2 regions of the Pseudoalteromonas sp. Z9A4 genome follow, and region 2 is predicted to be linked to the other one. Evidence: riboswitches for the same ligand, from Rfam matches in the RefSeq annotation. Region 2 holds a riboswitch; the other holds the start of a gene.
What was found. A riboswitch is a leader RNA that binds a small molecule or an ion and turns the genes downstream of it on or off. The one in region 2 is predicted to bind lysine.
Positions count from the first base shown of each region.

Region 1: another riboswitch for lysine. It lies ahead of dapA (4-hydroxy-tetrahydrodipicolinate synthase); the one in region 2 lies ahead of lysC (lysine-sensitive aspartokinase 3).

Region 1 covers NZ_WTLA01000019.1:7,414-12,308, forward strand. The annotation lists gene GQR54_RS13575 (succinylglutamate desuccinylase/aspartoacylase family protein) at 1-1,027, opposite strand, end outside; gene GQR54_RS13580 (PLP-dependent decarboxylase) at 1,033-2,238, opposite strand; gene GQR54_RS13585 (2,3,4,5-tetrahydropyridine-2,6-dicarboxylate N-succinyltransferase) at 2,238-2,978, opposite strand; gene dapA (4-hydroxy-tetrahydrodipicolinate synthase) at 2,994-3,878, opposite strand; lysine riboswitch at 4,069-4,268, opposite strand; gene GQR54_RS13595 (DNA-3-methyladenine glycosylase I) at 4,457-4,895, shown strand, end outside.
Region 2 covers NZ_WTLA01000013.1:103,787-108,681, reverse strand. The annotation lists gene GQR54_RS11385 (4'-phosphopantetheinyl transferase superfamily protein) at 1-53, shown strand, start outside; gene lysC (lysine-sensitive aspartokinase 3) at 126-1,529, opposite strand; lysine riboswitch at 1,605-1,777, opposite strand; gene nhaD (sodium:proton antiporter NhaD) at 1,879-3,126, opposite strand; gene GQR54_RS11370 (hypothetical protein) at 3,349-4,620, shown strand; gene GQR54_RS11365 (hypothetical protein) at 4,626-4,895, shown strand, end outside.

The DNA.
Region 1 (4,895 bases), on a different contig from region 2:
CGAGAGTAAGTGTTTGCAGTGGTTGCTCGCTTAAGTAGCGCTCCATGCGTAAAATATTAGCAATAGGCTCACCGGCTTTAATGTGCCCACCAAGTGGGGCTAAGTATTCAACCATGCCGCCAATAGGGGCGTAATAAGCAAAGTAGTCATCTAAATTACATGCATAGCGAGTCATATTGGCTGGCGTATGCGGTGCGTTTTGTAATACGCCTTTGTGATTTAAGTAACTTAAAATGCTGTTAGCATCGTTTAGTGCTTCTTTTAAGTCTATTTTTTCTTGGCTGCCTAGCTCTACAGTAAATGCTTCTACAGGTATTGATAATTCACGACCTTGCTCGCTAAGTGCATCACTCAAATGCCACCATGGGCAAAAGTTAGCTTCATCCATAGCACCGTCAAAATCACTAGGAATAAGCAATACATGCTCAATATTAAAGTAACGTGCGCTGTCGGTTGCATAAGTTGGGCAGTACAAATGCTTGCTTGAAATAGGACCTGTGTGCAAATCGAGTACTATATCAGCCTGATGAGCGAGCTTTTGTAAGTTAAGCGCAATGCGTTTACCTGTATTAAGTAAATAAGCAGGGCCGTTAAGTTTGCTGTCTACTTCGTCAATAAGCGCCTGTTTGAAGTTACTTTTTAATGTAGCGTCGTCATACAGGGTATGATTTTGTGCAAACTGTGTCACTAAATTTTTATTGTAGTGATACATGCGATTCCAATTAGTACCCGTAATCGGATCGAACCTGCCAAGGGTAAACTCGCCAGATTTTTGATTACAACCAATTGGGTTAGCGTAGGGCACAAGGGTAATATCGCCATTAAGGTTTAAGTTTTTTAACTGCTCAAGCAGCTGAAAAATAACCGCGTTACCTTGCACTTCAGCGCCATGCATATTGGCCTGAACATAAACACTAGGCCCTGTGCCATCACCTTTTAAACGATACACCGGAATTGTAAGTGGTAAGCCGTTTGCAACTTCCCCTACTACAATGTTCTCTTGGCTGATGTGTGTTGTATTACTCATGCTTATTACCTTAAGTAGTGGCTGGCATTTTCGGCTTGGCGAACACAGGTAAGTTCACCGTTTTGCAATGTGTACTCGCCGGCGAGCTCGTGGCATAAAAAATACGGCATACTTTCGGTAAAGCCGTAAGCACCGCATTGGCTAAACACTAGCCAGTCGTGCTCATTTAAATCGCTTGGCAGGTTATGCTCACCTAAGCAATCAAGCGCTGTACAAAGCGGGCCGTATAAAGTGACCGCTTGAGTTTTAGCACTGGATTCACGCAGTAACGCAGCAGGAAAATCTTGGCTGGTAACAGCAGGGCGTAATAAGTGGTTTATACCGCCGCTTAAAATGACTTGCTGTTGATTATAGTTTTGTTTGCGCTCTATTACTGGGTTTGCGTAATGACCACATTCGCCAACGGCATAACGACCAAGTTCCATCCATAACTCTTCTACGCCCGCATCATTTTTAATTTTAGCGAGTGCAGCTATTAAGTCATCCCAATCAAGTGTTGTTTCGCTTTGTGTATAAGGAATACCTAAGCCGCCACCTAAATCGAGAATTTTAAGGCTAATATTTAAATCGCTGGCAAGTTGGCTAAGTGGTGCAATCATTTGTGACCACAATTCGCTTAGCTTTTGCGTGCTAAGCATGTTGCCCCACTGAAAAATATGTAAGCCGTCAAACTTAAGTGCAGGGTAGTCGGTTACATTGAGTGCTTGCCACTCATCACAACCTAAACCAAACGGCGTAAGGCTGTCGCCGCCCAGTGGGTTTTTTTCACCTTCAGGCCAGCGTAATTGCACTCGCAGTAACACTTGCAACTGCGTATTTTGCAGTTGCGCTTGTTGGTTTAACCAACGTACTTGATTGAGGCTTTCGGCTACGAATATACGTACTCCGCGCTCAATAAAGTGTTTAATTTGTTTAGGGCTTTTTGCAGGCCCTGTGTTGAGCACGCGCTGTGAGCTAATACCTTGTGCTAGCACTTGCTCAAGCTCACCTTTACTTGCTACGTCAAAATTAAAGCCAGCACTGTCTAAGCTTTGAATAATTTTAGACAGTGGATTTGCTTTTACCGCGTACCACAGTTTTACATCGGTTTGCGCAACTAAACGTGCAAGATGCGTGTTTAGTTGATCTAGGTCGTAAACAAAAAAAGGTGTATCAAGTTGTTGTGTAATTGTATTTACAGCGGTTTTGATAGGCGTGCTCAAAAAGCTCATTATCGTAAAACCTCTTCTAGCAATAACGATGCATCGCTTTTCTCGTCGCGGTATTTAACAATTAACGCACACGACATGCTTAAGCCTTGCTCGCGCGCCCACTCGTTTGACGCAGGGCGAGAGCCTGGTATTACAATCGCGTATTCTGGGATTGGCTCGCCTTTATCTAGTTGGCGCTCGTTTACGCAGTCGTATACCGGAATAGTTGCTGATAAACGCACGCCTGGGGCAAGTACTGCACCTTTTTTAATAACTACACCTTCAACAATAATACAGCCAGCGCCAATAAAGGCGTCGTCTTCTACAACTACTGGGCTTGCACCAATTGGCTCAAGTACACCACCAAGCTGCACTGCAGCACTTAAATGTACGTTTTTACCTACTTGTGCACACGAGCCAACTAATGCGTGGCTATCTACCATTGTGCCTTCGTCGATATATGCACCAATGTTTACATACGCTGGTGGCATAATAATCGTGCCTTTAGCAACATAAGCACCACGGCGAACACTTGAGCCACCTGGTACCATACGAACGCCATCGTCAGTACTAAACTCTTGTGGAGCTAGGTTATGTTTATCAACAAAGCCGCCTGCAAACTCAGTATTAGTGCCATTTTTAAAGGCATCCAAAATGCCTTGTTTTACTTCTACGTTAGCTTGCCATTGGCCGCTTTCGTTTTGTGATGCTGCGCGTACTGCGCCCGATTCTAAATTATTTAATAGTTCTAACCAGCTCATTATAAAAACCTGTATTTAATGCCAAGATAAAATGGTGTTGTTTGCAGTTGTGATGCAATCGGTTTGAGTTAACTCAAGGTGTGTTAAAGGTGGACGAAGTTGCGGGCTGCTTAAGCGACCTTGCAAATGCATCAATACCTTTACGGGAATAGGGTTTGCGACAGCAAATAGGCTATTAATAGCGCTTGACCACTGGGCAAATAAATTAGGGTGTTGACCACTTAAGCTGCGTTTAACAAACTCGTGAGTTTGTGCGGGCCATGCATTTGCAGCTACCGACACCAAACCTTTTGCGCCAGCTTGAGCAAAATAAGGCATTAGCGCATCGTCGCCACTAAAAATAGCTAAATTAGGCGCAGCTTGGCGATAAGCTTCAAACTGAGCAATGCTGCCGCTCGCTTCTTTTAACGCCCATAAATTTTTATTATTTTGTAAGTTTTGAATTGTTGCCGTTGGAATGCTAACAGCACTTCGACCCGGTACGTTATAAAGCATACACGGGTGAGCGCTTGCATTAAGTAGGCTTTCAAACCAATGAGTTTGACCTATAGCGCCGGGCTTTGCATAAAGCGGTGAGCCAAGTAAAAAGCTATGAATTGGGAGTGTATTACAGTAGTTAACCCACTTAATTTGTTGCTTTAAGTTACTACCGCCCACAGCAACCATGAGTGGTACTGCTGGTTTTAGCTGGCATACGTGTTCAACAATGGCTTGTTGCTCTTTTAGCGTTAGTGCTAAACCTTCGCCCGTACTGCCAAGTAGTAAAATACCGTTATGTGCCGCTTCTTGATCGCTAACCAGTTTAGTTAACGTGTTGTAGTCAACATCGCCGTGTTGATCAAATGGCGTAACGAGCGCGGTCCACAATGAGTAGTCGTTTAAATTGAAGTTGTTGATCATCTCTCACGAACTTATAATTTGTACCAATTTTATTAAAAACGTGATCATTTTAGCGATAACTAATTTAATGCAATTGGTATTATTCGAAGAGTTAAAAAGCTTTATGGAAGGAGCCGCATTAACGTCGTTCGAACTAATAATTCGAAGAGCGAATGGGCTTAAAATAATAGGGCGCACGGCCTTAATATTTAAGACCAGAAGCTCTCCACCAAACTAATAAGCTGCTTTTATAAGCAGCTATTGGTGACAGTCGCTAGGGTTCAACCTAGTCGCCCGAAATAAACACCTCGCAAAAGTGATTACTTCTCGGCGTTAATTCCCCTCACGTATGCTCACTGGAGTTTGCGCTCCTAACATACGCTACCTGAATAACGCACCTCTTCTAGCCCTTTACACCTGTTTGTAGAGTAAAAACTTACAAACCTGTGCAATTTAAATAGGGTAATTACGGCGATTAAAGCATTTTAGCCGTCTAGGTGTCAAGCGACTAAATGCATATTCATTCATAATGGGAGTGGTTACGTATTGGGTGCTTTTCTCGTACACTAGCAATATAAGTAGTGAGGTATTTAATTAGTATGGAAAAATTTAGCGATATTTATAAGCGAGCGGTAGAGCGAAAAGGCTCCGAAAAAATGCTTAAGTTATTACTTGCAAAACCGCTATCTAAAAAACAACTAAGCACGTTAAGTGACGACGATTGGCTTGAGGAATTTACTCGAAAAGTATTTCAAAGCGGCTTTTATTGGTCAGTAATTAATAATAAGTGGCCGGGCTTTAGAGAGGTTTTTTGGGGTTTTAGCGTTGATAAGTTATTAATGATGCCACCTGATATGCTGGAACAAAAAGCAACGGATGAGCGAATTGTTCGTAACTATAAAAAAGTAAAAACAATTACCGAAAATGCTTACATGATCCACGAAATAGCAGGGGAACATGGCAGTTTTAGTCAGTTCATCGCTAATTGGCCAACAGACGATATTATTGGTTTATGGGCGTATTTAAAAAAACATGGTT
Region 2 (4,895 bases):
ATAAAAAAAGCATCGACTGGCGATGCTTTTTATTAACTGACTTTATTAATTAATTTTGTTAAGTAACTTTACTAGTTAATTTTACTAGGTAACTTTACTAGGTGATTATCCTGAATAACGATTACTTATGCAGCAAAATCGTTTTCTAATAAACGGCTATGAATAGACTGTACTACGTTATCTGACTCAGTTTGCTCTACTAAAAAGCACAGGTTGTGCTTACTAGCACCGTGACAAATTAGTCGAATGTTAAAGTCTTTTAGTACACTCATTAAGTTCATTTCGTGTTGGCGTAATTGAATCTCAGAGCCAATAAGTGCCACCAATGTTAGGTTGTTTTCTACCGACACATGGCAAAACTCTGCAAGCTTATCTAGGCATTCTTGATCGAGCTCTGGGCGCGAGGCGTTTTGCGCGTTATCAAGCGTTATAGCTACGCTGATTTCTGATGTGGTTACCAAATCTACCGATATATTGTATTCACTTAATAGTGTAAATACGCGTGCTAAAAAGCCGCTTGCTAGGAGCATTTCTGGGCTTTTAAGCGTAAGCAATATTTGGTTTTTACGTTGCGTTACTGCGCGTATACCCGGTTGCTGCGATTTTTCGCGCTCAATCCACGTACCGCCACGCTCTGGCTCTCGGCTAGAACCAACAAATACGTTAATGTGGCTACGGCTTGCTGGTAATATAGTTGCTGGGTGCAATACTTTTGCGCCAAAGGTTGCCATTTCAGCGGCTTCGTCAAAACTTAAGCGTGCAATTGGCGTCGCTTTTGCGCACAAACGCGGGTCGGTGCTAAAAATGCCCACTACATCGGTCCAAATATGCACACTTTTAGCGTTAATTGCTTCAGCTAATAATGCAGCGCTGTAATCAGAACCACCACGTCCAAGCGTTGTTGTTTGACCGTACTCGTCGCTGCCAATAAAGCCCTGAGTCACAATTACTTGAGCGTCTAATAACGGAATTAAATGCTCTTTAGCGGCTTGCGCTGTGGCTGCAACATTAGGCGTTGCTTTACCAAATTGGCTGTCGGTTTTAAGTACCTTGCGCACATCAAAGCGATCGGCATTTAAGCCATTTAAACGCAGCACCTGAGCAAACAAATACGACGATAAACGCTCACCAAAGCTCAGTAGCTCATCGTGTTGCTGATCGGTTGTTAGTGACTCTTGAGCCAATGTTTGAAATGCTTTTAGGGTTTCGTTAAAGCCAACCGCTAAATCGGCATCTAGCGATAACTCATCTAAAATAGTTTGTTGAATAGCAAGCACGCCGTTTATGTGTTCTTGGCGCTCACTTGAGGTAATACTTGATTTACACAGTGCAACTAAGTGGTTAGTTACGCCGGCACTGGCGCTCACGGCAACAATACGTACGCTTTTATCTGCAACAATAATTTCGCTACAGCGACTCATCGCTTCAAAGTTTGCAACACTTGTTCCGCCAAACTTGGCAACGATGTAATCTGATTTTGCGCTTAACTCTGTTTGAGGCACTGTTTGTGGCGCTGATTGGGTAGTCATTTAGTCTCCTTTCGCGGTATCCAAACCGCAATAAAACAAGAAGAACTTGGCAAAGGAATGCTTGAAGATAAGTCCACTGCCAGAAGCTCTCCACCTATATTGGTGACAGTTTTGAGGATTCAGCCCCATAAACCGAAAAACAATGACGACGTACCATTATTTTCCTCGGCGAGTACTTCCCTCCTTAATGATCATCGGCTTTCGTCGCCTAACATTAAGTACCTAAGTATCGCACCTCTTCTGAATGCTTTATTAACCAGTGGCTAATAAAACAAAACCCCACTAAGTAGCGGGGCTTTGAAAGTTATCGTTTAGACGTCTAGCTGTCAAGCATTTAATAATTTATGCATCAAATAAAACTGCCCATGTAATACGAGCCTGCATAACCTACGGTGTAGCAAATTAATAAATGCAGCGATAAACGCAAGTAGCTCATAAAGGTAAGCGCTTTAACTTTGCTCATGGCAATAATGCCCGCAGCCGACCCAATGATCAGCATTGAACCGCCCACGCCCGTTGCATACGTAAACGACAACCAGTGTTGTTGGCTCATTACTATATCGGCTTTTAATAAAGCAGCAGTAAGCGGTACGTTATCGACCCCTGCTGATAATATGCCCATTAAGTAGTTTGCGTACTCGGGTGCCATTACCGTATATAGGTCGGTAAATTTACTCAACATACCAATTTCTTTAAGTGCGCCTACAAGTAAAAGCACACCTACAAAAAACAATAATGTGTCGTATTCTATATCGCGAACAAAATCGATTATGTCTTTGTTGATGTCTTTTTTGCGCATTAAAAATTGCGCCACTAAAAACATCACTGATAAGCCAAACAAAAAGGTGAGTAAAGGCGGTACGCTGTAAACTACACTCAGCATAAGTGTGCTCACTACGGTAGATAAAAATATAACAGCAATGGTAATGTCGGTTTTTTCGATGCGGGTTTTACCCGCACCGGCAAATTCAACTCGCCCTTTCATACCGATAGACAGTAGCGCAGCTAACAGCATAACGCTTGCAAGTGCTGGCGCTATAAGCAGCAATAAATGAGCTATGGTTACTTTGCCATCTAAAAATATCATCAGTGTGGTTACGTCACCGGTTATTAACGATACCCCGCCTGAGTTAACCCCAAACACAATAAGCGTGGCGTATTTAATGAGTTTTTTAGGTTCAAGTTTTAACGACATAACAACCGCAAGCGATATAAGCGTGGCTGTTACGTTGTCTGAAATCGACGAAAACAAGAATGCAAAACCACCCACCAAAAACATCAGCTTTTTTTCGCTAATACTTTTTGGCATAACACGGTGCACAATATTTTCTATAAACCCCTTTGAATTTAAATACGCTACAAAGGTCATCGCAGCCATTAAAAATAGCCATAGAGATGCAATTTCTAAAATATTTTCATTTAAAAGGTGTTGAATCGTATCGGGGCTTTGCCCGTGAAGTGGGTATATAAAAAGAAGAATCCAGCAAAGCGTACCAAAAAACAGCGTGGTTTTAGCTTTATTAACATGGATTATATCTTCTATAACGATCAGTAAAAATGCAATCGCTATCAGGGTTAGAATAATCGAGGAAACCATGGTAGTTAAACAACCTTTGATATAGTTTTAAAGAACACACAAATAACATTCCATTTCATGTGCCTATTTTCGGCGCGAATTTTAGCACTGCCTCTATGCAAAAACTATTATTAAATGGTCTTAAAAACGAATACTATATACAGACAAGGTTAATTAAAAATACGTAATAATGAGTATGAACACAATACTCAATAATAAAATACTAGGATGTTGTAACCTCTTATGATCCCAGCTAAAAAGCTACTAAACACCATAACCGAACATTGGGGTGTATTAGAGCTATTATTTAAACGTTTTAAAATGGCTGACTTTAGCCTGAAAGACGTACAAAACGCCATTAAACAAAAACAGCCTACATGGTCAAACGAGCGTATTTATAAAGAAACAAATCGCTTGTTAAACCAAGATATTTTAATTCCACTGGCTAAATCATCGCAGCTTGAAATAAATCGTGCCATTGCCGACTTTGCTACGTTTTTACTGCAAGAAGAACATTTAGGCTTAGCGCAAGAAATTAGCGTATTAGTAGACGACCTAGCACGCTTAGGTAACCGCCTAGATAACGCTGGCGAGATAGAAGACTTTGACGATTTACGCCGCTACAGCCGCATTATGGATGATCGGGTGCGTAAAATAATGAAGCTATACGCACACAACGAAAACGCTATTTTAAATATTGTTGAACAAGCTAAATCTAATAATGCGGTGCAATCGCTGCAAAAGCGTTATAAAGCGGTAATAGAAGCGTTTGACGAATACATAGAGCCAATGCTTGAAATGGTTGATATACATGGCGAATTTCATGCGTGCTTTACCCTCATTGAAGAACAAATAAGTAAGCAAATTATTCATATTGAGCGATCGGGTAAAGCCTACAATGACAAACGTATGTTAGAGCAATTACGTACCCGTATATTAGAGATGCATTTAGTGGGCAGAGAAAGCTTACGTAAAAGTGCCGATATGCTTATGCCGCTGCGCGAAGAGCTTCGCCGTAATAACTTAATAACTCGCCAAGCAGCCAAAGTACTTGGGCTTGTGCGTAAAAATGGCGTAGACAATATGCTAAGTGCGGTACAACCACATTTTGTGAGCGACGCGCAGCGATACTCGCTTGGTCAGCAGCGCCATATTGTGGCTTACATGGCAAGCTTGGTTGAATTTGAACACGAAGAATACCAACTGCCAGATCAGCAAGATGTGCCTGCATTTGTTACGCCTAATATTCCTGACTACAACGATGTTAAAACCAGCTTTGCTAAGCGCTTTAATAAAAAACGCAAAAAGCCGCAGCCCTTGCTGCAATTTTTAGACGAAAGCTACCCAGATCTCGATGCCGACGAAATGCTATTTTTGTATCAAAAATTAGTCAGCGACAGCGATATTAAAATAATTCAAAGCGATGAAAAAGCCCGCGTAAAAATTGCCGGTCAGCACTTTTCTTTATACCCATTTAATTCAGAGCCTCAGCCAGATACAAAGGCAGATAAGTAACTCTTATGATAGAAACTAGCACAACACACATAAACTTAGACGAGCTAACCCATCTACAAGCCATTAATAAAAAATTAGTAGCGGGTTACCATATTTGCGAGCAAGACAACGTAATGTGGCAAGAGCTTGACCAACACATAGAAAGCTACAGCGCCTTATTTACAGCCCTAGGCAACGATTTAAAACGCGACAGCCGTGGCTTTTATTATTTTGGTAGCGACGAAAGCACGCCAAATATGGGCAAGATATCTCGCGCTATCGCGCTCACTATTTAC